Regions from separate parts of the Pectobacterium actinidiae genome, predicted to be linked through region 2. Evidence: predicted binding sites of a transcription regulator. Region 2 holds the regulator's gene; each other region holds the start of a gene.
What was found. Region 2 encodes CRP, which controls carbon source genes, mostly activating them, when cyclic AMP is high. Its sites were predicted from a motif close to ATGTGANNNNNNTCACAT; they were not measured.

Region 1: KKH3_RS09135 (6-phosphofructokinase) is a predicted target of CRP. The motif match lies at 2,116-2,133, and genes of this name have one in related genera.
Region 3: KKH3_RS16470 (nucleoside-specific channel-forming protein Tsx) is a predicted target of CRP. The motif match lies at 5,158-5,175, and genes of this name have one in related genera.
Region 4: ompW (outer membrane protein OmpW) is a predicted target of CRP. The motif match lies at 6,325-6,342, and genes of this name have one in related genera.

The regions. Positions count from the first base shown of each region.
Region 1 is NZ_JRMH01000001.1:2,158,140-2,165,828, forward strand. Features, by position in the region: gene KKH3_RS09125 (PTS sugar transporter subunit IIC) at 1-677, opposite strand, end outside; gene KKH3_RS09130 (PTS sugar transporter subunit IIB) at 691-984, opposite strand; gene KKH3_RS09135 (6-phosphofructokinase) at 995-1,975, opposite strand; gene KKH3_RS09140 (D-amino acid dehydrogenase) at 2,514-3,767, shown strand; gene KKH3_RS09145 (multidrug effflux MFS transporter) at 3,784-4,983, opposite strand; gene KKH3_RS09150 (YeaH/YhbH family protein) at 5,147-6,421, opposite strand; gene yeaG (protein kinase YeaG) at 6,458-7,689, opposite strand, start outside.
Region 2 is NZ_JRMH01000002.1:53,270-60,958, reverse strand. Features, by position in the region: gene pelA (pectate lyase PelA) at 1-660, opposite strand, end outside; gene KKH3_RS17875 (hypothetical protein) at 1,515-1,766, shown strand; gene KKH3_RS22340 (hypothetical protein) at 1,854-2,183, shown strand; gene KKH3_RS21955 (2Fe-2S iron-sulfur cluster-binding protein) at 2,356-2,658, shown strand; gene KKH3_RS17870 (hypothetical protein) at 2,662-3,336, shown strand; gene KKH3_RS17865 (aminodeoxychorismate synthase component II) at 3,620-4,195, shown strand; gene argD (bifunctional acetylornithine/succinyldiaminopimelate transaminase) at 4,315-5,541, shown strand; gene crp (cAMP-activated global transcriptional regulator CRP) at 5,683-6,315, opposite strand; gene KKH3_RS17850 (OsmC family protein) at 6,689-7,096, shown strand; gene KKH3_RS17845 (phosphoribulokinase) at 7,137-7,689, opposite strand, start outside.
Region 3 is NZ_JRMH01000001.1:3,823,040-3,830,728, forward strand. Features, by position in the region: gene aceE (pyruvate dehydrogenase (acetyl-transferring), homodimeric type) at 1-471, opposite strand, end outside; gene pdhR (pyruvate dehydrogenase complex transcriptional repressor PdhR) at 614-1,378, opposite strand; gene KKH3_RS16455 (amino acid permease) at 2,060-3,418, shown strand; gene ampE (beta-lactamase regulator AmpE) at 3,497-4,351, opposite strand; gene ampD (1,6-anhydro-N-acetylmuramyl-L-alanine amidase AmpD) at 4,351-4,923, opposite strand; gene KKH3_RS16470 (nucleoside-specific channel-forming protein Tsx) at 5,340-6,200, shown strand; gene nadC (carboxylating nicotinate-nucleotide diphosphorylase) at 6,346-7,236, shown strand; gene ppdD (prepilin peptidase-dependent pilin) at 7,554-7,689, shown strand, end outside.
Region 4 is NZ_JRMH01000001.1:2,205,693-2,213,381, reverse strand. Features, by position in the region: partial or broken gene trpD (bifunctional anthranilate synthase glutamate amidotransferase component TrpG/anthranilate phosphoribosyltransferase TrpD) at 1-959, shown strand, start outside; gene trpCF (bifunctional indole-3-glycerol-phosphate synthase TrpC/phosphoribosylanthranilate isomerase TrpF) at 967-2,334, shown strand; gene trpB (tryptophan synthase subunit beta) at 2,348-3,541, shown strand; gene trpA (tryptophan synthase subunit alpha) at 3,541-4,344, shown strand; gene KKH3_RS09350 (oligogalacturonate-specific porin KdgM family protein) at 4,732-5,451, shown strand; gene ompW (outer membrane protein OmpW) at 5,591-6,223, opposite strand; gene KKH3_RS09340 (YciC family protein) at 6,573-7,325, shown strand; gene KKH3_RS09335 (septation protein A) at 7,525-7,689, shown strand, end outside.

The DNA of each region.
Region 1 (7,689 bases), on a different contig from region 2:
GACAGGTAGGTATCTTGCAAGAATTTGAAATTATCAGGCAGCGCTAAATCTTCCGTGGATTTGGAGTTTTTACCGACGACCCGAGCGACGGCGGCCTGCACCAAATACCCGATAGTACAAAAATGTCCCAGCGCAACATCATCGGAATTCGTGATTTTACGGACAATCGGCTGCGCCAGCGCTGGCATCAGTACCGCCATAATGCCGCCAAATATGCCTCCGGTTAGGATCAGTGTCGCGCCGGTCAAGCCCGATTTATAGCCGATTACGGTACCGATTGTTGCCATCCACAGCAGAGCCTGTCCCGTCAGGAAGATATATTTAAAGGGGGTGATTCGCGCGATAAGGATGTTAACGGCAAAGATCACCATGAGCGTTAACGCGACTTCTGACCCGAGCTCGCGGTTTGCCAGCCCGGCGATGGCGGCAACATCGGTGATGTAGCCTTTCATGCCAAAGCCTTGAGTAAAGATGCTGTTCAAATACGTCAGGGTATCGACGATGATGTTAATCCCCGCCATCATGATGAGGAAACCGAGCAGTGTCTTGAACGTCCCCTCTGCTGTTTTCCCTACCGATTTCTTCTGTAAAATTAATCCGATCATGGCGATCAGCGCGATTAATATAGATGCCTGGCCTAATAAATCTTTCACAATGAAATTGATAACGGTATTCATTTTTCACCTCATGCTATTGATGAGCCTGGATATACGCTAAAATTTTTTCTTCTATTTCATCTTTGTCGGTCAGTTTATTAAGAATGATGATTCTTTTTTTCTCATCTTCACTGGCATCACTATTCAGAATGTCAGCAAATATTTTCTGAGTTAGAATAACGTCATAATTGAAGGCCGACGCTTCTGAAATCGTGGTGTGATTTATTTCTGCATCAATCCCCAGTTTTTTTAGTACGGATTTCGCACTCATTTCGATAGCGAAACTGGAACCTAATCCACAGCCGCAAACGCAAAGTACTTTCAACATAATCATGGCCTCATATAAGATGATGAGCTTTCGCGAGCTTGTAAAAGTGACTGTCAACATCAACCAAACGTCGTTCGGAATCCTCCAGGTCGATAGGAATGGCCTTGTTGTTATTATTAATAATGATGATTTTATTGGTGAGTCCGGCGTTAATACACCGAACCACTTCTTCTGCTAACAGGGTGCCCTGAATAATTTCTTCCCCGGTGGGCGCGCCATTTCGTAAACCGTATCCCAAAATAGTTTTTCGGATACGGATACCAATCTTATGCTCTAGTTTTTTGATAATGGTGTCGATAGCGCCCTGAAAGCCAGGCGTATATTCATGGGTATAGCCTTCAGAGCATAAAATGATTACGCTGTTTTGTTCTTTGATTTTCTCCCGAATACAGTGTGATAATTTATCAATATCCCACGGTGATTCTGGAATGAGTGCGACATCTGCATTGCTCTTTAATGCCGCCTGCAATGTTAATTCACCGCAATAACCGCCGAGTAATTCAATCATGAATACCCGTCCTTGTAGTCCACGGCCTGTATTGCGCAATTTTTCTACTTCACTCATTACCTGCTCACAGGCGGTAGAAAAACCGATCGTATAGCTGTTGCCTGAAATATCATTATCAATCGTCATTCCTACGCCATAGCAATGAATACCATAGTGACTTAATTCTTTTAGAAATTGGAATGAGCCATCTCCTCCAGCCATAATGAGCGCGTCGATTTTTTGTTTTTGAATGTTTTTGACGATTTGCTCATAATCCGTTTTTCTACATTTTCCGCTTTTTCTCCCAGAGGTGATCAAAGGCATGGCTGAGAGGGAATAATCCACTAAATCGCGGCGAGTAAGGACTTTACAGCAGTTATCGATAAGACCATTAATGCCACCATCGAAAATGACAATGTCGGAGGCAGTCATTCTATTCACCTGAAAGATGAAGTTATTTATTCCGCTAACGTCACCGCCGCTAATGACTAATCCAATTTTCATCATCGCCCTCTGGAAATATGAATAACCATCGTGTGAACACAATGTTATTAAACTGATAAGGCGTTTTTTTGATGAATGTCGCAAAATTGTATTTAACTACGGGGTCGAGTGTCTTGACAGTCATGTTGTTGATTCGATTGTTGTGATGGTTATCACTATTTAAAAATAGCCAACCCGACTAACTTATTAATTCATTTGGTATTTAACATTTTCATCTTTTTTATTTTTCTTATGCTTTCCAGCTAAAAAGTGAATACGCATTTTGTGAATGATTTCACAGTTATTTCGTTACGATCATCAGTTGAGTAAGTGATTCGGGTGAGGCACACGCAAGTGGGCCGCGTCGCGCAGCCAACGCACATGCAACGTGAAGTATGACGGGGATAGATAAATGCTATCGTCGAAGCGGGTGACAATTCTTTCCTAAATGCTAGAGTAGTCTTCAGTTTCACCTTTTAACTAGTGTTTTATTCCATCAAATAAGCATTTTTCCAGTAGATTAGACGGTCTTTAACGGAAATAAAGGGAGAGCGGTAGCATGCGGGTTGTGATTCTGGGAAGTGGCGTCGTTGGCGTAAGTACCGCCTGGTATCTTGCGCAGGCAGGGCATAATGTTACCGTAATCGACAGGCAACCGGAGCCTGCGTTGGAAACCAGTGCTGGAAATGCCGGACAGATTTCCCCCGGCTATGCTGCGCCTTGGGCTGCGCCGGGAATACCGCTGAAAGCGATAAAGTGGATGTTTCAGCGCCATGCACCGCTGGCCATCCGGCCTGACTTTACGGCGGCACAACTGTGCTGGATGTGGCAAATGTTGATCAACTGCGATGCGCGCCACTATAAAACGAATAAAGCGCGGATGGTGCGTCTGGCGGAATACAGCCGCGATTGCTTGCAAGCGCTGCGGCAGGATACCGGTATCGAGTACGAAGGCCGGCAAGGGGGAACGCTGCAACTGTTTCGCACTGAACAGCAATATGACAATGCGACACGAGATATCGCCGTGCTGGAAGAGGCTGGCGTACCGTATCAACTGTTGACTCGCCATGAGCTAGCCTCGGTTGAACCTGCGCTGGCGAACGTGGCGGGTAAACTGACTGGCGGGCTACGTTTACCGCATGACGAGACAGGAGACTGCCAGCTGTTTACTCGCCAACTGGCGGCGATGTCCGCCGAGGCCGGCGTCACCTTTAAATTGGGGCGTAACATTCGTCAGTTGCGGGTTGAAGGGCAGAGCGTGACGGGCGTGCAGTGCGACGACGAAATCATCACGGCAGATGCCTATGTGATGGCCTGCGGTTCTTATTCCACGGGACTTTTGCGCCAGTGGTTCGATATTCCTGTCTATCCGCTGAAAGGCTATTCGCTGACGATCCCGCTAGCAGATGATGCCTCGGCACCGGTTTCTACGGTGCTGGATGAAACGTACAAAGTGGCAATTACTCGCTTTGATCGCCGCATCCGCGTTGGAGGAATGGCAGAGGTTGTGGGCTTCAACACTGAACTGAATCCCAAGCGCCGTGAAACGTTGGAAATGGTGGTGCGCGATCTCTATCCTCATTGCGGCCCGATTGAGCAAGCAACATTCTGGACGGGGTTGCGCCCGATGACGCCAGACGGCACGCCGCTGGTAGGGCGCTCACCGTTGAAAAATCTGTATCTGAATACGGGGCACGGCACGCTGGGCTGGACGATGGCCTGCGGATCGGGGAAATTACTGGCGGATATTCTGTCGGACAAATCACCGGAGATTGCGTCCGATGATTTGTCCGTGGAGAGGTATACGCGTTAGCGTATCGGTATTTTGATTAACTACGGGGCAGCGATGTAATGCTGCCCTTATGGTTCCGCGTGAGCAGACGAGCGCGTATCGCCAATAGGGCTGCACAGAGCATCACCAGCGCCAGTGATATTTTTGACGGCAGAGGGAGTGCCATCGCGATCAGTCCCAGCGCTGCACCGCCCGCCATTTGCACAAACCCGACCATCGCCGATGCAATTCCCGCCTCATTGGAATAAGGTTCCAGCGCATAGCTGGTGGACGGTCCGATCAAAAATGCCAGACCGGCACAGGCCAGCGCAACGGGCAGCATGTAGGTTGGCCAGGTATCTTGCATCGCTTCGGGTAAGAGAACGACGCCGCTGAGCAGCGAAAGAAAACCCGTCCCCATCAGCAGGCTACCGATAGCCAGACAGCGTGGCCGACCGACTTTGCGGATAATACGATTCGCAAAGAAGCTGACCAGCATGATCCAAAAACCGTTTACGCCGAAGGCAATCGAAAACTCAAGCGGCGTGAGCTGGGCGTCATTCATCAATACCACGGGAGAGAAGGTGACATAGGTTAACGCCATCCCCATCGCGCCCGCGTTGACTGAGGCAAATCCGAGAAAGTGTCGTTCGGATAACAAACGTGCGTATTGGCGTAGCGGCAAGCCATGTACGGGCAGCGTTGAAGCTGGTCGCGTTTCGGGAAGGAAACGGATGACGAGAGCCAGAACCACGATGCTGTAGCCCGCCAGGAACCAGAAGGGCGCACGCCAGCCGAAGGCTTCGGCCAAAAGCCCACCGAATAGCGGTGCCAGTGCTGGCACAATGTTCAACGTGCCGTTAAGGAAACCATAGGTTCTGGCGGCATCGTCACCGTTAAGTTTGTCGCGCACACTGCTGAAAATGGCAACAGCGGTACAACAGACGGCCAGCCCTTGGAAAAGACGTGAGAGGATGAACAGCGTGGCATTGGTAGCCAGCGCGGCCATGATCGCACCGATGAGATAGATCATCACGCCAGCCAGCGCCATCGGGCGTCGACCGTACTTATCGACCAGCGGCCCCGCCAGAAGTTGGCCTAATCCCATGATCAGAATAAACAGTGCGACGGTAGACTGAATCAGCGATTCGGGGCTGTTCAGCGCCACAGCGATGGCGGGAATAAGCGGTAAATAGATGTCAATGCCCAGCGGACCGAGTAGAACCAGAGCCAGTAAGATCAGAACAAATCGTTGCATAACAAAACAGAAATCTACGTTTTATGGGCTCGACAGGGTAATCCGCACCGTGGCGGAAGGAAAGCGTTATCTTTGTGACAATGTCACGAAAATGGCGATTAACCTGCTGCGAAAGGAATCAGCCAGTTAGCGATTAACAGATAACTGGCCGATTGAGATGTGGCTAATGTCCTACCGTTTGTTTACGGAAGAGTTCACGGAAGACAGGGTAAATATCATCCTGATCGCGAATATGCTGCATGGCGAAATTATCGAACGTATCGCGCAGCGTTTCATATTCGCGCCAGAGCGTCTGGTGTGAACGTCGGGTGATTTCAATATAGCTATAGTAACGCACCATCGGCAGAAGCTGATTCGCCAGAATCTGGTGACACAACGGAGAGTCATCAGCCCAGTTATCGCCATCCGAGGCCTGTGCCGCGTAGATATTCCACTGCGACGGATCGTAACGCTCGCGAACCACTTCCTCCATCAGTTTTAACGCACTAGAGACAATGGTGCCGCCCGTTTCCTGAGAGTAGAAGAACTCCTGTTCATCGACCTCTTTCGCCTGCGTGTGGTGGCGAATATAGACGACGTCGACGTTTTTATAATTTCTGCTGAGGAACAGATACAACAGAATATAAAAGCGCTTCGCCATGTCTTTCGTCGCCTGATCCATCGAGCCGGACACGTCCATCAAACAGAACATCACCGCCTGGCTCGACGGCTCAGCCCGGCGCTCATAGTTCCTGTAGCGCAGGTCAAACGTATCGATAAAAGGCACACGGGCGATTTTCTGGCGCAGTTCGGTGATTTCCTGCCGCAGCCGTTCCTCTTCCAGCAATTGTGCGGGTTCGGTATGCGCCAACTGTTCCAGCGTTTCTTCCAGTTCATGCAGCGTGCGTCGTTTACCTGCTGTCATCGCCATACGGCGTGCCAGCGAGTTTTGCAGCGAGCGCACCACGCTGATATTGGCCGGAACGCCGTTAGCGGTGTACCCGGCACGGTGCGTTTTGTACTCGGTCATCTGCCGATGCTGGGTCTTCTTCAGATTCGGCAGCGCCAGATCTTCAAACAGCAGGTCCAGATATTCGTCTTTGGAGATCTGAAAGACAAATTCATCCTCGCCTTCGCCGTCTTTACTGGCGTCCCCCTGACCGGAACCACCGCCGCCACCTCCTTGTGGCCGCTCGATTTTGTCGTTCTGTACGAAGTGATCGTTGCCCGGGTGGACGCGGTGGCGGCGTCCTCCTCGGCCCTGATGGAACATCGGTTCGTTGATGTCTGCATTGGGGATCGAGACTGACTCCCCGCTTTCGATGTCGGTCACCGAACGCTTATTTATGGCCTCGGAAATCGACTGTTTTATTTGCGACTTATAGCGGCGCAGAAAGCGTTGGCGGTTCACCGTGCTTTTGTTTTTGCCGTTCAGCCGTCGGTCAATAAAATAGGCCATGTTTCCCCCAAACGCTGTTGCCAGCATCGTACGTCATTATGATGACTTCCTCACCCGCAGATACCATTCGCACAGCAAACGCACCTGTTTCCGGGTATAGCCTTTCTCCATCATGCGATCGACGAAGTCATCATGTTTTTTCTGTTCATCCGTTGAGGTTTTGGTATTAAACGAAATCACAGGCAGCAACTCTTCCGTATTGGAGAACATCTTCTTCTCAATGACCGTGCGCAGCTTCTCGTAACTGGTCCAGTTTGGATTCCGGCCGCTATTGTTGGCACGGGCGCGCAGGACAAAGTTGACGATCTCGTTACGGAAGTCTTTAGGGTTGCTGATGCCCGCAGGCTTCTCGATCTTTTCCAGCTCGGCGTTTAACGATTCGCGGTCAAACAGCTGGCCAGTATCTGGGTCACGGTACTCCTGATCCTGAATCCAGAAATCCGCATAGGTAACATAACGGTCAAAAATGTTCTGTCCGTATTCGGAATAGGATTCGAGATAGGCAGTCTGGATCTCTTTACCGATAAATTCGGCGTACTTCGGCGTCAGATAGCCTTTCAGGTGCTCCAGATACTTCTCTGCCAGCTCCTGCGGGAACTGTTCGCGCTCGATCTGCTGTTCGAGCACGTAGAACAGGTGTACCGGGTTGGCTGCGACTTCGCTGTGATCGAAGTTAAAGACGCGCGACAGAATCTTGAACGCAAAGCGGGTCGACAGGCCGTTCATTCCCTCATCGACGCCCGCGTAGTCGCGATACTCCTGATACGACTTCGCCTTCGGATCGGTATCTTTCAGGCTTTCCCCATCGTAAACCCGCATCTTGGAATAGATGCTGGAGTTTTCCGGATCTTTCAGGCGTGACAGAATGGAGAAACGAGCCAGCGTTTCCAGCGTGCCGGGCGCGCAAGGAGCATGCGTCAGTTCGCTGTGATCCAGCAGCTTGTCGTAGATTTTGACCTCTTCGGATACGCGCAGGCAGTACGGCACCTTCACGATATACACACGGTCAAGAAACGCTTCATTGTTCTTGTTGTTACGGAACTGCACCCACTCGGATTCATTGGAGTGCGCCAGAATAATCCCGTTGAACGGCAGGGCGGCAATGCCTTCCGTCCCGTTATAGTTGCCTTCCTGTGTTGCGGTCAGCAATGGGTGGAGCACCTTGATCGGCGCTTTGAACATTTCGACGAACTCCATAATGCCCTGGTTTGCCCGGCATAGTGCGCCGGAGTAGCCGTAGGCATCGGGGTCGTTCTGGGCAAAATGCT
Region 2 (7,689 bases):
CGTGTTGCTTGAACCGCTCAGACCGACCTTTTTCACGCCATGGATATAGTTGTACGACACCGTGACGTTGGTTGATGCTTTTTTAATATCAATAGCAGACTCAAAGGTCGTGTCACCGTCTGGCGTACCTTCGCATTCGTGGTTCTTGGCGAAGATCTCGTTGTGATCGATCCAGACATTTGGTGTGTTATCGATGCGGATGGCATCGCCATCTTTTGCTCCGCCCGGCATGTAGCCGAAACGCATATTACGCACGACAACATTGGAAGAGTTAACCATCCAGATACCGAAGTTAGCGGAAGAACCGTTGGTACCGAGGATGGTGATCCCCTTGGTGAACTCTTTAATTTCTACACCGCGCGGATCTTTGCTCCACTGGCCGCAGATGTTAGCTTCAGCGGCTTTGATTAGCGCATCTTCATTACCGTTGTAGGTAATGACGAGCGGATAGGCTCCGCCTTTGACCGCTTTACCGCTTGAATCTTTTTTCGCAGCTTCAATGATATCGACGATCTCTTGCAGAGAACGCGCTGTCTTTTTCACCGCACCGGAAATGTCGCCGCCGTCCGTGGTGGCATAACCCCCTGTATTTGCCGCCATCGTAGGTTGGGCAGCAAGCAGCAACAGCCCAGCGGCTGCAGAAGGCAGTAGGTATTTCATTGTGTACTCTCCTTGACATAGATTTTTTGGGTATTTATCACTACACACCCTGTGTAATAAAAAAGGCTGTTTCAACAAAAATGAAATTAAGGTTTGTCTATAAAGCCGAGATAAGTGTTAACAGAAAAAATAAACAATACAAGATGGGGCGTTAAATATATATATTAAATAACAGAGGACAGTTGAGAGGATTTGTGTCTACTGCTTTTAAATAGAAACTAATTTCCATTTAAATCATTTAAATTCATTGTGTTATGTTTTTTTATCTCTGTTGTTTCAATCTGGATTCTTTATTTTCATCCATCTTATATGTGTGGTTTATTCTCTTCATGGACAATTGTGATCGCCATCAAATATTAAAAATAAGCATCACGTGGAAAGATAAATCCTCTGATTTCCTCTGACTTATTTAAAAAGGTTAATTAATTCATGAGGTTTTTTTGTTTGTTATTTTTTTTTTGTTAAAAATGATTTCAAATAAATCTTTTTCTATCGATATGAATAATCAATAAGGCCTATTGATAAATAGGATCGTTATAGGAATAAATGATTTATTATCAACAAAATAATTATCTTGCTAACTTAATGCTTTGGATCAGGATAAACACACAGGTCAATTTTACTCCGTTTGCAGAGAGAGTAGACCGCTGAACTTCTCGTCTCCTACTGTAGCGCTAAGAAAAAACTAAAAATAGGGAAGCCATCAATAGGCTGTAGGCGTTGAGATGTATAAATATTTTTCGCCACATATTTTTTGTTGACAAGATAGGTTTTTCTTGACTGTTAAATGTGTGAAAGGTAGCGTTAATAGAACGCATGGAAGCTATTTTCAAACATACCATTAGGATCGTAATATGTTTATCTCGGATAAAAAAATTGCAGCAAGTTTAATTGAAAAATCAATCGTTCTTATCGAACAAATCAAAGCAGAGTTAGCGGTGCTGAAAACAACCTTGCCTCAGGAAGAGTATGAAAAATGCCTACATGTGGCAGGTCACTTAATTTATACCTTAACAGGTAAAGTGATAAATGATATTTCAATTGACCATCCCGATTTAAAACCAGACGGCTTCACGGTTTATGTGAATAAGGATGTGAGTGAATAATAAAGGTTAGTTTTTCATGATGAAATTCCAATAACTAATATAGTTGCATTTTATATTTTATTTAACATATTTTTAAAGGATTTATTTATGTTAAGGTCATTTGTATTATCAATTTCTTTGCCCGTTTTTATGTCTTGTTTTTTATTTTCCAGTAATGCGATTGGATCGGAAGGGAAAGTTATTCCTATCGATTTTTTAAATCAAAAAATAAATGTTATAGACAGGGATACATCTTGTTTTTTTAAGAAAAAAACACTGGAAGATATTATTGTAAATAATAATATTTCAACCTCAGATATAGATCGTTGTATTGCTGAGTGCTCTTATCTACTTGGTATTCCTGGTGATTATGGAAGTACGCGCTTCCACAGTTGTCTTGCCCAATGTAAGGGAATGATTCCGATGTGTGATTTCTGATTTTTTAAATGAGACAATCTCTATTTCATCATGATTAATATAATTATTTTTTTATTGATCGCATGAGTGGTTTTTTATCGTTGGATGAGAATGGAATAGGTTTTTTAAAATATACTAATTAAAGTTAGTACGATGGATTGCGATGTTAATTATTTATAAAGGATGATTTTTTATGGCTGAATATGAAATAACAATTTCAGGGAACAGTGGAAAGCATAAAATAACATGCAGCGATGATACCTATATACTTGACGCTGCTGAGGAGGCTGGAATAGATCTTCCCTATAGCTGTCGGGCTGGGGCCTGTTCATCATGCTTATGCAAGGTGACTTCTGGGAGCTATAATGATAGTGACCAGTCTTTCCTCAATGATTCCCAAAGGGAAAAGTATATATTGTCTTGTGTTACGTACCCTTCATCAGATATGACAATAGTTAGCCATGTTGAGGATGAGCTGGTTGACTCGGAGTGTTGAATAATGATTAGCAGAAGGAATTTTATTTTATCTGGTGTAGCACTTAGTCTGTGCGGTCTGACATATCGTGCCAATAGTGAACCCAATGGGGAATTTATAATAATAAATGCAGCATTAATTAACAATAAGGATGATATTAATAAACGGTTGGATAAATTTATATTTAAAAACGGGCAATGTGATTCCGTTAAATCAACACAGCAGGACGCTGTAAAAGTTATTATTAATGTCATCCGTAAGTCTACGATGGAGCCTTTAATCGGAAGCAGAGTTGGCTTATGCCTTTCAGATGCTTTCAAAGCGAAAGGGAAAGTTGCTTCTGCGAATCAGAGTTGCAATCTCACATGGGCCGAAATTAGAGATGAAACCCCAGTCGAGTTCACAACCTATATTCCTAAGCTGTCATTAAAGGGAAGTAAGGTGATGAATCCTATGGATATTGTTATTAGAGAGGGTAATAAATTTGGCGTCTATCGATTTAATTTCCCCCTAGATTATCTATCATCAATCGGTTTATTCCAGTCTAGCGCAAAAGAGGCGGTAACGGCTAACACCCTGACAGACATAGCCATCGAGTTATATGGAGAAAAGCCTGGTAGCTCAGTTGCGGAGCTAAGGCCTGAATATGTTGATGGTTTTTATCAGGTACCGATAACCTTTATTCTGGATGATGTTTAACAATTGTTAATGATCGTACTCGTCACTTAAATCAATATCGAACCAAAGCAGGGATTCCATGCTGTTGTCAAACTATACGGAATCCCTGTCTCCTGTCATCTATATGTCTCTGGATGAAGTCAGCATCAATTTCTTGTCATTCTTCTCATCACGTATACAGGTACAATAGCCTGTGTTACACCCGCTTATGAAAAACGCAGCGACATAAATTTCGGGTATTATTGCGGGTATCAAAAGTAGGATAAATTTAAATAACCAATATCTATCAATACATTAAGTCAATATGCTGCTAATTATCGATAACTACGACTCCTTTACCTACAACCTTTACCAATACTTTTGTGAGCTTGGCGCGCAGGTTGTGGTGAAGCGTAATGATGAACTGACGCTGCGTGAGATCGAACAGCTTGCGCCCGAACGATTGGTCATTTCACCGGGCCCTTGTACGCCGGATGAGGCGGGCATTTCACTGGCTGCTATTCGTCACTTTGCCGATAAGTTGCCTATTTTGGGCGTGTGCCTTGGCCATCAGGCGATGGGGCAGGCGTTCGGCGCGCGCGTGGTGCGAGCACGGCAGGTCATGCACGGGAAAACCTCAGCGATTGCGCACAGCAGCACGGGCATTTTTACTGGTTTAGCTCAGCCTTTGACGGTCACCCGCTACCATTCACTCATCGTTGATTCTGCCTCGCTACCCGATTGCTTTGAGGTCACGGCCTGGAGCGAACATGAAGGTAAGCGTGACGAGATTATGGGGATCCGCCATCGCTCGCTTCCGCTGGAAGGCGTGCAGTTTCATCCTGAAAGCATCCTTAGCCAGCAAGGGTATGAGCTTTTGGATAATTTCCTTAAAATTTAGTGAGATAGAAAGTTATTCTCTCCAGTAGCCGATTTAATATTGCCTGTAATTGATTTTTTATGCATATTTATTGACTATATTTTCATTCCGACATGATGGACAGCAGAGTGAGGCAGCAAATGGCAGCAGAGCAGAAAGCAGTGACACGGGATACTCACGATAAAGTGATTTTGCCGGTTTATGCACCCGCGAAGTTTGTACCAGTGAAAGGTAAAGGGAGCCGCGTCTGGGATCAAGACGGCCGTGAGTATATCGATTTCTCCGGCGGCATTGCGGTTACGGCACTGGGTCACTGTCATCCTGCGCTGGTGAATGCATTGCAACAGCAGGGTGAAAAGCTGTGGCACACCAGCAATATCTTCACCAACGAACCTGCGCTACGCCTCGCCAGCAAATTGATTGATGCCACTTTTGCCGACCGCGTGTTCTTTGTTAATTCCGGTGCTGAGGCTAACGAAGCTGCCTTTAAGCTGGCGCGCCACTATGCGGTTAAACGCCATAGTCCGTATAAAACCAAGATCATCGCTTTCTATAATGCGTTTCATGGCCGGACGCTGTTCACCGTCTCGGTTGGCGGACAGCCTAAATATGCCGATGGTTTCGGGCCTAAGCCTGCGGATATTGTCCATGTTCCCTTCAACGATCTGGCGGCGGTCAAAGCGGTGATGGACGATCACACCTGTGCAGTCGTGCTGGAGCCGATTCAGGGTGAGGGTGGTATTACGCCTGCGACGCCTGAATTTTTACAAGGCGTGCGCGATCTGTGCGATCAGCATAAGGCGCTGCTGGTGTTTGATGAAGTACAGAGCGGGATGGGACGTACCGGTAAATTATTCAGCTACATGCACTATGGCATCACGCCGGATATTCTCACGACCGCGAAAGCGCTGGGTGGCGGCTTCCCGATTAGTGCAATGCTGACGACGGAAGAGATCGCATCGGCCATGACGGTTGGGGTACACGGCACCACTTATGGCGGTAATCCGTTGGCTTGTGCCGTAGCGGAAGCGGCGCTGGATATCATTAACACGCCGGAAGTGTTATCAGGCGTGGCGGATCGTCACGATCGGTTTGTCAGTGAGCTTGAGAAAATCAATCAGCAGTACGGCGTATTCGAACAGGTTCGCGGTATGGGGCTGCTGCTGGGTGCAGAACTGAAACCGCAGTGGCATGGCCGTGCGGGTGAGTTTCTGGCCGCAGCAACGGCTCAGGGGTTGATGGTTCTGATGGCTGGGCCTAACGTGATCCGTTTTGTACCCTCGTTGATCATTGATGAAGACGATATTGCGCAGGGGATGGAGAAATTCGCCAACGCCGTCGCGCAGGTCGTTAAGACAGCAAACTGATTAGACATAAAAAACGTAGGGAACGTTTTAACGTTGCGTTAGCAACGACCCGAAAGGGGGCGGCCAGGGATGGCATGCCATAAAAAAAGCGTGAGGCCGAGGCTTCACGCTTTTTTATTGGTAGGGTACAGCGACAGCGGGTTAGCGAGTGCCGTAAACGACAATCGTTTTACCGTGTGCAGAGATCAGGTTCTGGTCTTCTAACATTTTCAGAATGCGACCCACGGTTTCACGCGAGCAGCCAACGATTTGCCCAATTTCCTGACGGGTAATTTTAATTTGCATGCCATCTGGATGCGTCATGGCATCAGGTTGTTTGGCCAGGTTGAGTAGGGTTTGAGCAATACGGCCAGTCACATCAAGGAAGGCGAGGTTGCCGACTTTCTCAGAGGTAACTTGAAGTCTGCTTGCCATTTGGGCTGACAGACGCATGAGGATATCCGGGTTAACCTGGATGAGCTGGCGGAATTTTTTATAGGAAATTTCAGCCACTTCACAGGCGGTTTTTGCCCGAACCCAGGCGCTACGCTCCTGACCTTCTTCAAACAGGCCTAGCTCGCCGATAAAATCGCCCTGATTGAGGTAGGAGAGGATCATCTCCTTGCCTTCTTCATCTTTGATTAGCACTGCGACAGAGCCTTTCACGATGTAGTAAAGCGTTTCTGCTTTTTCACCTTGGTGAATAAGCGTGCTCTTCGATGGATACTTGTGGATATGACAATGGGAAAGGAACCATTCGAGAGTTGGGTCTGTTTGCGGTTTGCCGAGAACCATTCGCTATCATCCTCTGTTGTAATTCACTGCGCAAATTACAGGGGTCAGAGTTCCCTGTACGGCGTGTTTAACTGCTAAAAAATAAAATTCAGTCTAGGCAGAATGACGTCAGGGAATATACTGGAACCACTGTACCCTTGATTTTCCGGTTGCTGCCTTGCCGCATCGTAAACGTGGCTGGGTATATCTGGCCACGTAATCATCTTCTTCGTTTCTGGGTTTGTCCAGAAAAGGTCTATTCTATTTTCGTTTTAACACAGCTTTAAGGATGTGTCTTGTGTTGTCTCGCTTCAGCATGACAAAGCTCTGATTAACGCTGGTTTTTGTACAGTAACGATATAAATTTTCAAAAAATTTTTAGTGGAGAGGCATCATGCAGGCTCGGGTAAAATGGGTTGAAGGCTTAACGTTTTTGGGCGAATCCGCATCAGGGCATCAGATTTTGATGGACGGCAATTCTGGCGATAAAGCGCCCAGTCCGATGGAAATGGTATTGATGTCCGTAGGAGGATGCAGTGCGATTGACGTGGTGTCGATTCTACAAAAAGGTCGCAACGATGTGGCGGATTGTGAGGTGAAATTAACGTCAGAGCGTCGGTCTGACGCGCCGCGTTTATTTACCCACATCAATCTGCATTTTATCGTGACGGGAAAAGGACTGACCGATAACGTTGTCGAACGAGCCGTCGCCCTGTCGGCGGAAAAGTACTGTTCTGTGGCATTGATGCTGGGTAAAGCCGTTGAGGTGACGCACAGTCACGAAATTCGGGTGCTGGCTTAATCGCTTTCTCTGGGCACGACGCTGCCGTGCCCGGTTTTGCTTATTCGATCGTTTTCCCTTCTATCAGCCGCTGCACCAGCGGTGCCATGATTAATTCCATCGCCAAGCCCATCTTCCCGCCGGGAACGACCAGCGTGTTGATGTGGGAGATAAATGACCCCTGCAACATGGCGAGCAGATAGGGATAATCAATATTATCCAGCCCCTGAAAATGAATCACCACGAAGCTTTCGTCCAGTGAGGGAATCGACTTGGCGGCGAACGGGTTGGAGGTGTCCACGGTGGGCACGCGCTGGAAATTGATGTGTGTGCGAGAGAACTGTGGCGTGATATAGGTGATGTAGTCTTCCATCGAGCGGACGACCGAATCCATCACCGCTTCACGCGAGTGGCCGCGCTCATTGACGTCACGAATCAGCTTTTGAATCCATTCCAGGTTGACGATTGGCACCACGCCGACGAGCAAATCGACATGCTGTGCCACGTCGTTTTGCTCGGTGACCACGCCGCCGTGCAGCCCTTCATAGAACAGGATGTCAGTGGGTTCCGGCATCGGTTCCCACGGCGTGAACGTCCCAGGAACCTGATTATAG
Region 3 (7,689 bases), on a different contig from region 2:
GCGGCCTTCAAGGAAGGCACGAGCGTAAACGCCCGGAGAAATATGGCCCTGGAAGTAGACCAGGTCTCCGCCGTCCTGCGCAGTGCGAGCACGGAAGAAGTGGTTAAAGCACACTTCGTAGAAAGTGGCGGAAGACTGGAAAGAAGCCATGTGGCCGCCCAGATCCAGATCTTTTTTAGAAGCGCGCAGTACCGTCATGATCGCGTTCCAGCGGATTGCTGAGCGAATACGACGTTCCAGATCCAGATTACCAGGGTATTCCGGCTCGTCTTCCACTGCGATGGTGTTGACGTATTGACGCGCCGCCAAACCAGCAACAACACTTACGCCGCCTTTACGGGCTTCACTCAGAACCTGATCTATCAGGAACTGAGCGCGCTCAACACCCTCTTCACGGATGACCGATTCGATCGCCTGCAGCCAGTCGCGGGTTTCGATCGGATCCACGTCATTATTTAAACGATCTGACATGGTTATTCCTTATCTTCTCTAATCAGTTAGTTTATTGGAGCCTGTCTTCCTGCATTCTGACTTAGGTTTCACCCTAAGAAAAACGCAGGAAGACAGGCTCATCGTCGTCATTACCGCATTCAGAGCCCCAAAGTGCGGGTGCTCAATCCCTGCGTTGCTGGAGCCGACGCAGCGATCTCTCGCGCCGACTATGTTCCCGGTTAAGATCCAGCAATACTTCCTCAATAAACGCCAGATGACGGTGTGATGCTTCGCGCGCCTTTTCCGGCTCACGGGCAACAATCGCCTCAAAAATGCTGGCGCGATGAATGCTAACCTGAGCCAACACTTCGCGGCTCAAATAAAGCAACTCAAAATTCTGCCTCACGTTCTGTTCGAGCATTGGCCCCATACAACGCACCAAATGCAGCAACACCACATTATGCGTGGCTTCTGTTACAGCAACCTGATACTGCATAACGGCTTCTGACTCAGCGTCCAGATCGCCCGCTTCCCTCGCCTTCTCAATCACGGCATGACAATCACGGATACGTTGCAGATCCGACTCTGTGCCACGCAACGCAGCATAGTAGGCAGCAATGCCTTCCAGCGCATGACGCGTTTCCAGAAGATCGAACTGTGATTCGGGATGTGTGCTCAGTAATTCTGCCAGCGGATCGCTGACGCTTTGCCATAGATTGGCTTGAACGAAGGTACCACCACCCTGACGGCGCAAAAGGAGACCTTTGGCTTCCAGGCGTTGAATGGCTTCTCTCAGAGAAGGGCGGGAAACATCGAACTGTTTTGCCAGTTCGCGCTCCGGTGGGAGCTTCTCGCCGGGGCGCAAGGTTCCCTCAAGAATCAGAAACTCCAGCTGCTGTTCAATCACATCTGACAGTTTGGGCTGACGGATCTTGCTGTATGCCATAGTGAATTCTTCTCTGCGAATGGCGCGGAGTCAATTGGTAATACCAATTTAAAAAACGTGACGCTAAAGTAACAAAGTATTCACCTTCTGTCCATAAGGACCTTGAGCTAAATCACCAATCCCACCAGATTTTAACAAATGCACGAGAAACCTGCGGCAAAGTGATAGCCCGCCTGTGGTATGACCATTAATCCCCTCTGTCTATATTTTAACTTTTTTGAAACGTAAAGCAGGCGTTGCTGAACCGTTTAAATACGAAAATAGTGAATTTTAATTCAAAAAATCAGGTTTTTTATTCTCACAAGGAAAGCGTAATTACTCGCAGATCTCTATCGTGGTAAACACCATTTTACAGCGGGGATAAAGAGATAATAAAAAGGAGTAAACCTAAAGGGGTAGCAAGTTCCCTTCCCCCCTAAAAATCATCTCTCAATTTCTTGTTATCAGGTTCTTAATCAGGGAGAGGTAAAATTTTTGATGTGGCGATAGTTTTTAATTATCAGATTATAAGAAATCAGTGCAATCTGGCGTACTTATCACTATTCTCTGCCAAACGGTAGCGGCTTTCTTATTTTAAGAAACACCAACCCGTAAAAATAAAATTACACAAACGTATAGTCACTAATACGCGTGTTCGTTCACACCGTGTTTTTTACTTGCACTGGCAGAGGGTTAAATTTGATGGATAATCAACACACGGACGGCACGCTAAAGCGTGGTTTGAAAAACCGTCATATTCAGTTGATTGCCTTGGGTGGCGCGGTAGGTACTGGCCTCTTTCTTGGTATTGCGCAGACAATCAAAATGGCCGGGCCATCGGTCCTGTTAGGCTATGCAATTGGCGGGCTGATCGCGTTTCTCATTATGCGCCAACTGGGCGAGATGGTGGTCGAAGAACCGGTAGCCGGATCGTTCAGCCACTTTGCTTATAAATACTGGGGCGATTTCGCGGGCTTTGCATCGGGATGGAACTACTGGGTGCTGTATGTGCTGGTCGCCATGGCCGAGCTCAGCGCTGTGGGGATTTATGTCCAGTACTGGTGGCCAGACATTCCGACCTGGGTGTCCGCCGCTGTCTTCTTCCTGCTGATTAACGCCATCAATCTGGCGAACGTCAAAGTCTACGGTGAGATGGAATTCTGGTTTGCCATCATCAAAGTCGCCGCGATTATTGGCATGATCGTCTTCGGCGGCTGGCTGCTGCTCAGCGGTACGGGCGGGCCGGAAGCAACCGTGACCAACCTGTGGGCGCAGGGCGGATTCTTCCCGAATGGCGTGCTTGGTCTGGTGATGGCGATGGCCGTTATCATGTTCTCATTTGGCGGGCTGGAACTGGTGGGGATTACCGCAGCAGAAGCGGATGACCCAGAGAAAAGCATTCCACGTGCAACCAATCAGGTTATCTACCGTATCCTGATTTTCTATATCGGTTCACTCGCTATCCTGCTGTCACTGTACCCGTGGGGCAAGGTTGTGGAAGGCGGTAGCCCGTTTGTCATGATCTTCCATGAACTGAACAGTAACGTCGTGGCGACGGTGCTGAATATCGTGGTATTGACCGCTGCGCTGTCCGTTTATAACAGCTGTGTTTATTGCAACAGCCGCATGCTGTTCGGTCTGGCGAAACAGGGTAACGGGCCGAAAGTACTGAAAACTGTTGATGGCCGTGGCGTTCCCGTTGTTGCTATCGGCATCTCCGCGCTGGCAACGGCACTGTGCGTGCTGATCAACTATCTCATTCCCGGCAAAGCGTTCGAGCTATTGATGGCGCTGGTCGTGTCTGCTCTCGTGATTAACTGGGCGATGATCAGTCTGGCGCACCTGAAATTCCGTGCGCAAAAGGACAAAGAAGGGACGGTGACCAAGTTTAAAGCGCTGCTTTATCCGCTGGGTAACTACCTCTGCCTGCTGTTCCTGGCGGGTATACTGGTCATCATGTTCCTGACGCCGGGCATTCAAATTTCCGTCATGCTGATTCCGGTCTGGCTGGTTATTCTGGGCGTGGGATACTTTATCAAAAAGAAAAATCAGGCGAAGTAAGCCTCAGCGTTAACCGTGTTTCCTCGATTCAATGGCCGACCCTGTCGGCCATTTTCACATCAGGCTAAGGGGGAAACATCAAACCAACGCTCCATATATTGTCAGGAGTGCGACCACCACCACCAGCACCAGCGTCACCTTTTTCGCCAGCGTCACAGCAGCTTTGGGCGTCTCTACAGGCTCGATATGGGATTCACGCGCCAGAGAAAACTGAGCCAACTGCGTTAACACCCAGTATTGCGAGCTTCGGGAATCCCCCAGCGAGGCAAACCAGGCTGGCAGCGCTTTTTCGCCGTGTCCCAGCAAGGCGTATGCGGCACCGGCTAAACGTGCAGGGATCCAGTCAAGCCAATGCAATAAGCTATCAACACCTGATTGTGCACGCTCCAGCGGAGTGTGGTGGCGGGCAAGCCAGGTCTGTCTGGCGCGTAAAAACGCATACCCCGTCAGCGCAATCGGCCCATATGGCCCGGCAGCGATGAACCAGAACAGCGGAGCTAAATAAAAGCGGAAATTTATCCACAGCAGCGCGTTTTGCAGCTCTTTCAACTGCTCACTTTCGCCTGTGCCAACGGGCAGACCGTGAATCAGCGCCAGTTCTGCCGCCATTTCCCGACTCGCATCGGCTTCGCCGCGCTGTGCCGCCTGCAAATAGCGCCGATAGTGCTGGCGGATTTCACCCGCACCAATGCACATCAGGCTAATGATAATCCACAGCAAAAGAGAAATCAGGCCAAACAGAATGCCGCTTGTGAGACACAGCAGGCCCGCCACCACGCCCATGCTACACAGCGTGAGGAACAGCGTTTGCAACAAAGACGGAGACGGCATGTGCCGGAACACGACCTCAAGCCGATGATCGATCTGCCAGTGCTCGCCCTGTTTGAACAAGCGCTCCCATGCCAGCGTAAGCAACAGTGTAAACAGCGTCATTAATCCAGGCTCCCTTTGTTCTCTGTCCAGTTTTCTTGTAGCAGATGATGATAGCCGTCCCAGTCAAATGCCGGGCCGGGGTCGGTTTTACGACCCGGAGCGATGTCGCTGTGTCCGGTAATGCGCGACGGCGTAATGGGATAGGCCTGCATTAACAGGCGTGTAATCGCAGCCAAAGAATGATATTGCTCTGTGGTAAAAGGCAGCGTATCCGTCCCTTCCAGCTCAATGCCGATAGAAAAATCATTACAACGTTCCCGGCCTTCAAACTCCGAAACGCCAGCATGCCAGGCGCGCTGATCGAAAGACACATACTGCGTAGTTTGCCCGTCGCGGCGAATCAGACAGTGCGCCGCGACGCGTAAATGAGAAATATCGGCGAAATAGGGATGCACCGAGGGATCCAAAGTAGCCGTAAACAGTTGGTCAATATAGGGACCGCCAAACTCACCGGGCGGCAAACTAATATTGTGGATCACCAGTAGGGAAGGCACCTCATTATTCGGGCGGCCATCATAATGCGGTGAAGGCGTGTGTGTAATGTCGGATAACCAGCCATTTTCCAAAAGCATCGGCGATAACCTCGCATCGTATCGTTTGCCGGCTGAATCAGGCGAAAAATCAATTTCAGGCGTAAAAACCATGTAGCCAAAAATCCTTGTATCCAAGATACCATGTTTCACGTCATGCTATCTATTCAACTGGGCATCAATAGATTTTACCGTTTGTTTTGTGATATTCCTGCCGTTTCCCTGCCTGAATGCAATCCGATACCTTTTTAGTAAGGTGAAATCTCCCACATCATTATGTGATAAAAGTCACATTACAAATGTAATGACGCAACAATAGGCAATCGTTTTCGTGCATTGCGTCTATTTTTACTTAAAATACATGACAAAATTATCTTCTGATTTTTTTAGATATTACCAAAACTTATTTTGCGGTCTTACGTACGACGTACATAACGTCTAACACTATGGTACTTAACATGAAAAAAACTTTCGCTGTAGGCGCCTTGCTTGCACTGTCATGCTCAATGCCTGCACTTGCCGACAGCAATAAAGCCGAATACCTGTCCGACTGGTGGCATCAGAGCATTAACGTCGTCGGCAGTGCCCACACCCGTTTCGGACCGCAACTGAACAGCACCACCTACCTCGAATACGAAGCGTTTGCACGTAAAGACTGGTTCGATTTCTACGGCTATGCCGATGCACCTAAATTTTTTGGTGGCGATCCCGACAGCCGTGGCATTTGGGACAAAGGATCTCCGCTGTTTGTCGAGATCGAACCACGCTTCTCTATTGATAAGCTGACGGGCGCTGACCTCAGTTTTGGCCCGTTTAAAGAGTGGTACATCGCCAATAACGTTATCTACGATCAGGGTCGCAACAGCGGTTCACGCCAAAGCACGTGGTACATGGGCTTAGGTACTGATATTGATACCGGCACCGATCTGTCCCTGTCAGTGAACGGCTATGCCAAATACCAATGGCAGAACTACGGCGCAGCGAACGAAAACGAGTGGGATGGCTACCGTGTAAAGGTGAAATATTCTTACCCACTGGGCTCAATGCTGGGCGGCAACGTCTCGTATATCAGCTTCACCAATTTCGACTTTGGCTCAGAACTGCGTGATAAATCGAATGCAAGCCGCACTAACAACTCCATTGCCTCCAGCCATATTCTGGCGCTGGGCTACGACCACTGGCACTACTCTTTCGTTGCGCGTTATTTCCACAACGGCGGCCAATGGGCTGATGGCGCAGAACTCAATTTCGGCAAAGGTCCGTTTGAAGTGAAATCTACCGGCTGGGGCTACTACCTGGTCGTTGGTTATAACTTCTAAAATCGCATCCCCTTTCCGGCGATCGGAGATCGCTCGCCGGAAAGTAAATAACAGTAACGGATTGAATTATAATAACTATTCATTCTGGATGTCCCGATATAAACAAGGTAGCATAGACCTCCGAATCCCCCTTCGGAGTTTTGTCATGTCAACGCGTCGCTACAGTCAGGAACAACGCCAAAAAGCTTTACTCGCTCGTATTGCACAAGATATCCCCGCTAGCGTGCAACTGGCCTTACGTGAAGATTTAGGCAGCATCGTCGATGCTAATCAAGATATTACCGCCCTTCTGCTACCCGACAACGAGACCGTCAGCGCCCGCATTATCACGCGCGAAGCGGGTATATTCTGCGGCACGCGCTGGCTTGAGGAAGTCTTTTCTCAATTAGGCGGCACGACAACGATCGTCTGGCACGTTACCGATGGCGACGCCATCACGCCCAACCAAACGCTGTGTGATATCACAGGCCCAGCCAAACAGCTCCTGACGGGCGAACGCACTGCGCTGAATTTCCTGCAAACGCTGTCCGGCGTCGCCACCGAAGTCAGCCGTTATGTTGCCGTATTGCAGGGAACGCGCACTCGGCTGCTGGATACGCGCAAGACGCTACCGGGGCTAAGAACCGCACTGAAATACGCCGTATCATGCGGTGGCGGAGACAACCACAGACTCGGTTTATCCGACGCCTTCCTGATCAAGGAAAACCACATCATCGCCGCAGGCTCAATCAAAAATGCGGTAGAAAAAGCGCAGTCTTTACGCAGCGATGTTCCGGTAGAAGTTGAAGTCGAATCGCTGGATGAGTTACATCAGGCGCTGGAAGCGGGCGCAGATATCATCATGCTGGATAATTTCAGTCTCGATAACATCCGAGAAGCCGTTGCTGTAGCACAAGGCCATGCGCTGCTGGAAATCTCCGGCAATGTCACTCTCGACACGCTGCGTGGCTATGCGGAAACTGGCGTGGACTATATCTCAGTCGGGGCGTTAACCAAGCACGTACAGGCACTGGATTTATCCATGCGCTTCGTCTAACCGTTCCTCTATTTCTACCTGCGAGGTGCTATTACGCACCTCGTACACCTCTCATCCTCTCGCACACCATCGTAACGCCATAGACTGACAATCCCACACGAACATCCTGCCCCGACAGCGTGAAATTGCGTCTCTACTCGCAAAAAACTTTCAATCCTCTGCAAATATCTAAAAACATGTCGTGACGCTTTCCTATTTCGCTTTTCCCTGCTCGTCAGCCTTCATACGCTTTTCTATGCTGCCAGCCATCCGTAGGGATTTATGTAACGCAACATTTATGCGCCACAAAATTTATATGCAACAACAGGGAAATCAACATGACAAAACAACAAGGATTTACGCTGATTGAGCTGATGATCGTCATTGCGATCATCGCCATCCTCAGCGCTATTGGCGTACCGGCTTATCAAGGCTATCTGCAAAAAGCAGCGCTGACGGACATGCTGCAAACGA
Region 4 (7,689 bases), on a different contig from region 2:
TCAGCCGTCAGGAAAGCCAAGCGCTGTTTGGCGCGATTATCCGCGGTGAACTGGAAGCCAGCCAACTGGCAGCGGCACTGATTAGTATGAAAGTGCGCGGCGAGCATCCCGATGAGATCGCTGGTGCCGCCACGGCCTTGTTGGCCGATGCACAGCCGTTCCCCCGCCCTGATTATTTATTTGCCGATATCGTCGGCACAGGCGGTGACGGCACCAACAGCATCAACATTTCAACCGCTAGCGCATTTGTCGCCGCCAGCTGTGGTCTGAAAATCGCCAAACATGGCAACCGCAGCGTCTCCAGCCGCTCTGGATCATCCGACTTGCTCTCCGCTTTCGGTATTAAACTGGATATGAGCGCGCAGGATGCACGTCAGGCTCTGGACGATCTGGGCGTGTGTTTCCTGTTTGCTCCGCAATATCACTTAGGTTTCCGCCATGCCATGCCGGTGCGCCAGCAGCTCAAAACTCGCACCGTCTTCAACGTCCTGGGGCCGTTGGTTAATCCAGCACGCCCGCCGCTGGCGCTGATTGGTGTGTATAGCCCCGAATTGGTTCGCCCTATCGCCGAAACGTTGAAGGTACTGGGCTACCAGCGAGCTGCGGTCGTTCACGGTGGTGGGATGGATGAAGTCGCGATCCATGCGCCCACGCAGGTTGCCGAGTTAAAAAATGGCGAGATCGAAACCTACGAACTGACGCACCGCGATTTCGGTCTGGATGCGTATCCATTGTCGGCATTACAAGGCGGTACGCCAGAAGAAAATCGTGACATTCTCGCGTCACTGCTACAAGGTAAAGGTGAACGCGCGCACGCCGCGGCGGTTGCAGCCAACGTTGCGCTGCTTCTGAGATTATTTGGACAGGAAGATTTGCGCCAGAATGCGCAACAAGCGCTTGAAGTCATTCATAGTGGACAGGCTTATCAGCGCGTTATCGCCTTGTCCGCCAGAGGATAATGGAACCATGCAGGAAACCGTATTACATAAAATTGTGCGTGATAAAGCGCTCTGGGTTGCGGAACGAGAAAAAGCACAGCCGCTGGCCTCTTTTCAGCATGAGATCGTTCCCAGCCAGCGCGACTTTTATCAGGCGCTGAAACAAGATAAGCCCGCCTTTATTCTTGAATGCAAAAAGGCTTCACCGTCGAAGGGATTGATTCGCGACGATTTCGACCCAGTAGCGATTGCTCAGGTCTACAAAGATTACGCGTCTGCTATTTCTGTTTTAACCGACGAGAAGTATTTTCAGGGTGATTTTGCTTTCCTGCCACAGGTTAGCGCGGCAGTACATCAGCCGGTGTTGTGCAAGGACTTTATTATTTCACCCTACCAGATCTATCTGGCCCGCTACTATCAGGCCGATGCCATTCTGCTGATGTTGTCCGTGCTGGACGACGAGCAGTATCAGCAACTGGCCGAGGTAGCGCACAGTCTGAAACTGGGCGTGTTAACAGAAGTCAGTAACGAAGAAGAGTTACAGCGAGCCATTCAGCTCGAAGCACGCGTTGTTGGGATCAACAACCGCGACCTGCGCGATCTCTCCATTGACCTCAACCGTACCCGAACGCTCGCACCGCGTCTGCCCGCTGGCGTCACCGTGATCAGTGAATCCGGTATCAACCGCCACGCACAGATTCGTGAACTCAGCACGTTTGCTCAGGGTTTTCTGATCGGCAGCTCACTGATGTCCGAACCCGATCTGAACGACGCGGTACGCCGCGTTATTTTGGGTGAAAACAAAATCTGCGGCCTAACGCGCGCCGCAGATGCAAAGGCCGCTTATCAAGCGGGTGCGCTCTACGGCGGATTAATCTTCGTCGCCAGTTCCCCACGCTATATTGATGCCAAACAAGCCACTGACGTTATGACCGGTGCGCTATTGCGCTATGTTGGTGTTTTCCGCAATGCGCCCGTCGAACACATCGTTGCTATCACGACGCAGTTGGGGCTAGCGGCCGTTCAACTGCATGGTGATGAAGATCAACAGACAATCAACCAACTGCGCCAGCAATTACCTGCGGCTTGCCAGATTTGGAAAGCGCTGAGCATCACCGATGTACTGCCAGAGCGCAACCTCACCCATGTCGATCGTTACGTGTTTGATAACGGTCAGGGCGGCAGCGGTAAAACCTTTAATTGGTCGCTGCTGGCGAATCAATCATTGGATAACGTGCTGTTGGCCGGTGGACTGAATAGCGATAACTGCGCACTGGCGGCACAGCAAGGTTGCGCAGGACTGGATTTCAATTCCGGGGTAGAAAGCGAACCGGGAAAAAAAGACTCACATAAAATTGCTGCGGTTTTTGCGACATTACGTCAGCCGCAACACTAAAACAGACGGGAAAATTATGACATTACTCAACCCTTACTTCGGTGAATTCGGCGGACAATTTGTTCCGCAGATCCTCATCCCGGCGTTACGCCAGTTGGAAGAGGCTTTCGTCAGTGCACAGAAAGATCCTGCATTTCAGGCCGAATTTACCGATCTGCTGAAAAACTACGCGGGTCGCCCGACAGCATTAACCCTGTGTAAAAACCTGACTGCTGGGACGAAAACCAAGCTGTACCTGAAACGTGAAGATTTACTGCACGGCGGTGCGCACAAAACCAATCAGGTACTCGGACAGGCTCTGTTGGCTAAGCGCATGGGTAAAAGCGAAATCATCGCCGAAACGGGTGCAGGTCAACATGGTGTCGCGACGGCGCTGGCTTGCGCCCTGCTTGGCCTGAAATGCCGCGTTTATATGGGTGCAAAAGACGTTGAGCGCCAGTCGCCGAACGTCTTCCGCATGCGTCTGATGGGGGCAGAAGTGATTCCGGTTCACAGCGGTTCTTCCACGTTGAAAGATGCCTGTAACGAAGCGCTACGTGACTGGTCTGGCAGCTATGAAACAGCACACTATCTGCTGGGAACGGCCGCTGGCCCGCATCCTTACCCGACTATCGTGCGCGAGTTTCAACGCATGATTGGTGAGGAAACTAAAGCGCAGATTCTGGAAAAAGAAGGTCGTTTACCAGATGCGGTACTCGCCTGCGTCGGCGGTGGCTCTAACGCGATTGGGATGTTTGCTGATTTCATCGAGGATACTGACGTTCGTCTGATCGGTATTGAGCCTGGCGGTTTGGGCATTGAATCTGGGCAGCACGGCGCGCCGTTAAAACACGGTCGCCTCGGTATCTATTTCGGAATGAAATCTCCGATGATGCAAACGTCTGACGGACAAATTGAAGAGTCTTACTCGATTTCCGCCGGGCTGGATTTCCCGTCCGTCGGCCCACAGCACGCCTACCTGAACAGCATTGGCCGCGCTGACTATGTCTCGATTACCGATGACGAAGCGCTGGATGCCTTCAAAGCGCTCTGCCGCGGTGAAGGGATTATTCCCGCGCTGGAGTCTTCCCATGCGCTGGCACACGCCTTGAAGATGATTAAAGCGGAACCGGAGAAAGAGCAACTGCTGGTGGTCAACCTATCCGGCCGTGGTGATAAAGACATCTTTACCGTGCACGATATTTTGAAAGATCGGGGAGAAATCTAATGGAACGCTATCAACAGTTATTTAACCGCCTGTCAGAGAAAAAGGAAGGCGCGTTCGTTCCGTTTGTTACGCTGGGCGATCCCTCTCCCGGGCAATCTCTGAAAATTATCGACACGCTGATTGCCGCTGGTGCCGACGCGTTGGAGCTGGGCGTGCCCTTCTCTGACCCGTTGGCGGATGGCCCGACCATTCAGGATGCCAACCTGCGCGCTTTTGCGGCAGGCGTCACGCCCGACCAATGCTTCGAAATGCTGGCGGCAATACGTCAAAAATACCCGGACATCCCGATTGGCCTGCTGATGTATGCCAACCTGGTCTTTAGCAACGGCATTGATGAATTTTATCAGCGCTGTGCACAGGTCGGCGTCGACTCGGTATTAGTGGCGGATGTTCCGGTGGAGGAGTCAGCCCCTTTCCGTACGGCGGCGCTGCGGCATGGCATCGCCCCTATTTTCATCTGTCCACCGAATGCTGACGATGAACTACTGCGCGAGATCGCTTCTTATGGCCGTGGTTATACCTATTTAGTATCCCGTGCGGGCGTGACTGGGGCAGAAAAGCGCGCACAGCTGCCGCTGAATCATCTGGTTGCCAAACTGAATGCGCATCATGCCGCTCCTCCGCTACAAGGATTTGGCATTTCCGATCCGGCTCAAGTGCGGGAAACGTTAGCATCAGGTGCAGCGGGTGCCATTTCTGGATCTGCCATCGTGCGGATTATCGAAAAAAATCTGAACCAGCCTGATGTGATGCTGTCGGAGTTACACGCCTTTGTGAGTGAAATGAAAGCCGCTACGCATTAATAACACTTTTCAGGCGCGCGATTTCTGCTTAATGCAAGCAACGTCGCGCGCCAGATTATGTTTCAACTTATTTCTTATTTAATTAAACCTTAATATCTTCAATTATTATTTAATGTCTATTTTACTATAATTGTAAAAATATTTTTCAAATTGAAATAATTATTAAATACCACATCAAAAAATAAATCAAATAACCGTTAATTTTTAAACCGCATAAATCCCACCAATAAAATACGAAGAAAATCACAGAAATAAGATCATTTAATATTTTCTCTTTTTAACGATCTTGTTCACATTACTGTAAGAGATAATAAATAAAATGGAACCGCTGAACAAAAGTGGCAGCGTGTTTTTAAATAATAATTCTCTTTGACTTGGGATAATAAAATGAAAGTTAAAATATTGACGATGATGGTAACTTCCTTAATCAGCTTAAGCTCCATGGCTGTGACGATTGACTATCGTCATGAAATGCAGGATACGGTAAAGAACGACCATAAAGATCGCCTGCTGATGTCCCACCGTTTTGACAACGGTTTTGGTCTGTCTATGGAAGCAAAATGGGCACAATCAAGCGCCGATAAAACGCCAAATAAACCATTTAACGAGACGGTTAGCAACGGTACAGAAGTTACCGCTAGCTACCAATACAAGTTCAACAAAACCTTTGGGATGGAAACTGGTTTGAATATGGTTTCCTCTTCAAAAGACAACAACTATCGTCCTTATATCAAAGGTACAGCTAACATTACCGATTCACTGTACTATGGCCTGCGCTACCGTGCATCTTATCTGCGTAAAAGTGACAGCATCGGCACTACAGCCCCTTCCGATATGAAAGGCTATACCATCACCAGTACGTTGGGCTATAAATTGCCAGCAAACTTTGTGGTTGAATACGAATTTGAGTACGACAAGAAAACCAAAGCCGGTTCTGTTGGCTACATTGCTGACAACGACAACTATGGCCTGACTCACAACGTTAAGTTAGCGTATAAATATGACAAAAACTGGACGCCTTACGCTGAAGTCGGCAACGTTGTTGGCAGCACAACAACGGATGAGCGTCAGACTCGCTACCGCGTTGGTGTACAATACAATTTCTAATGGCTAACGCCATCTAATAATTGCTGTAATAAAATAGCGTTCTCTTTATTAGTTTGTTATTTCCTGTCTGTAAAAACGGCGAAGTTATTTACTTCGCCGTTTTTTTATGTCTTACCGTTGCGTCAAATTAAATCAACCATCAGAAGCGATAACCGACACCAAACATAAAGGCCCATGGATCAATCTTCGTATGGATACTTTGCTGATCGTTACCAGCTTTAAATTTCACATCCGTATCGATATCCATCCACCATACGGACATATTTACCAACCAATTTTTATCCAGGTTGTAATCCAATCCCGCTTGTGCCGCAACACCCCAAGAGTTTTTCAGGCTCAGATCGCTCAGACCTTTACTTGTACCATTGTCATTAAATTTTTCATCGAAGAACAAGGTATAGTTCAGGCCAACGCCCAGGTAAGGACGTAATTTATCTTGGGCATCACCAAAATAGTACTGTGCAACCAGTGAAGGCGGCAGGTGCTTCACTTCCGCAATCGTTCCGGTGCCTGCTGTTCCGACTTTATGTTTAAACGGGGTAGCGGCAAGTAATTCAACGCCAATATTATCCGTCACCATGTAACTGAAAGTCAGGCCCAACTGCGTATTGTTGTTTACCTGAAACTCTCCCAATCCCAGCACATTGTCCGAACTTTCACTTGGATGCACCGTAGCCGTACCCGCCCGAACAATGAAATCACCCGCTTGATGAGCCTGTGCCAATGCAGGCATGAGCGCCGCCGCCAACAATAAGAAAGATGTCTTTTTCATTACCCACTCCATTAATAGGGTTAAAATTTCGAGCGAAATATACCCCTAAGTAGGTATTCTTGTTTTAAGCCAGATCACATCTTTTAAAGATTTTACGCCCAAATTGAACTGAATCACTTATCACTAACTGATTAAAATTCATGGAATTGATCCAGATCAAGAATGACACTAAAGAATAAATTACACGGCCGATGGCAAGGAAAAACATTCTTGGTAACCAAGTTACGCTTACCTCATAGTGAGGGGAAAATCAGCATTGCATCGTTGACGGGGTGCCACAGCGCGAATTAACAGGTTACAATCGTGAGTTAAGTTCTCTCTGTCGATTTATCTTTTTCAAGGAGCCTGCATGCCTATCACGGCTAACACGTTGTACCGTGACACAATGAATTTCACCCGCAACCAGTTCATCAGTATCTTAATGATGTCACTGTTGACGGCATTCATTACTGTCATACTGAATCATGCGCTATCGCCTTCTGTAGACGAGTTACGGATTCTGAGCGGTTCCAGCAGCGATCTGTCATCTTCTGTCGAATCCGGCTTGATGGACATGATTCAGCAAATGACGCCGGAACAACAAACCGTGTTACTGAAAATGTCGGCGGCAGGCACCTTCGCTGCCTTAGTGGGCAACGTGCTGCTAACGGGCGGAGTTCTGATGCTGATTCAACTGGTATCTGACGGACAGCGTACCAGCGCACTGCGTGCAATTGGCGCATCGGCACCTTTTTTACTGCGTCTGCTTTTTCTGATCCTGCTGTGCACCCTGCTCATCCAACTGGGTATGATGCTTCTGGTCATTCCTGGCGTGCTGCTGGCGATTGCGCTGAGTTTGTCACCCGTGATTGTGGTCACGGAAAAAAGTGGGATTTTCAGCGCCATTAAAGTGAGTACCAAACTGGCCTACGGCAACCTGCGTGCAACCGCACCTGCCATCGTGATGTGGCTACTCGCTAAAATCGCTATTTTGCTGATCGTGTCGAAGTTACCGATTTCCTCACCTACCGTACTCGGCGTGGTTCTGAACGGCTTGAGCAACCTGATCTCCGCGATCCTGCTCATTTATCTGTTCCGCCTTTATATGCTGCTGCGCGCTTAACTCCCGCTCTCTGCCTATGCCATCGCTCTGGTGGCATAGGTTCCGCCAGATCTCCGTTCGCTATCTACCCAATCGTAATTTTCTGCAAATTATTACAATATCTCGGGAATGGTGTTCCACAATAAAGGATAATGGCATGCGCTATCGGATAACTCTTGTGGGTTATAATTACGACACTGTTGAGTGATGGATTGACATAATGAAGCAACTTCTTGATTTTATACCGTTGGTCGTTTTTTTTGCGGCCTATAAACTTTATGACATCTATATCGCATCGGGTGCACTGATTGCGGCAACGGCGCTGTCACTTGTGGTCACCTGGGTGATGTATCGTAAAATAGAGAAAATGACGCTGGTCACCTTC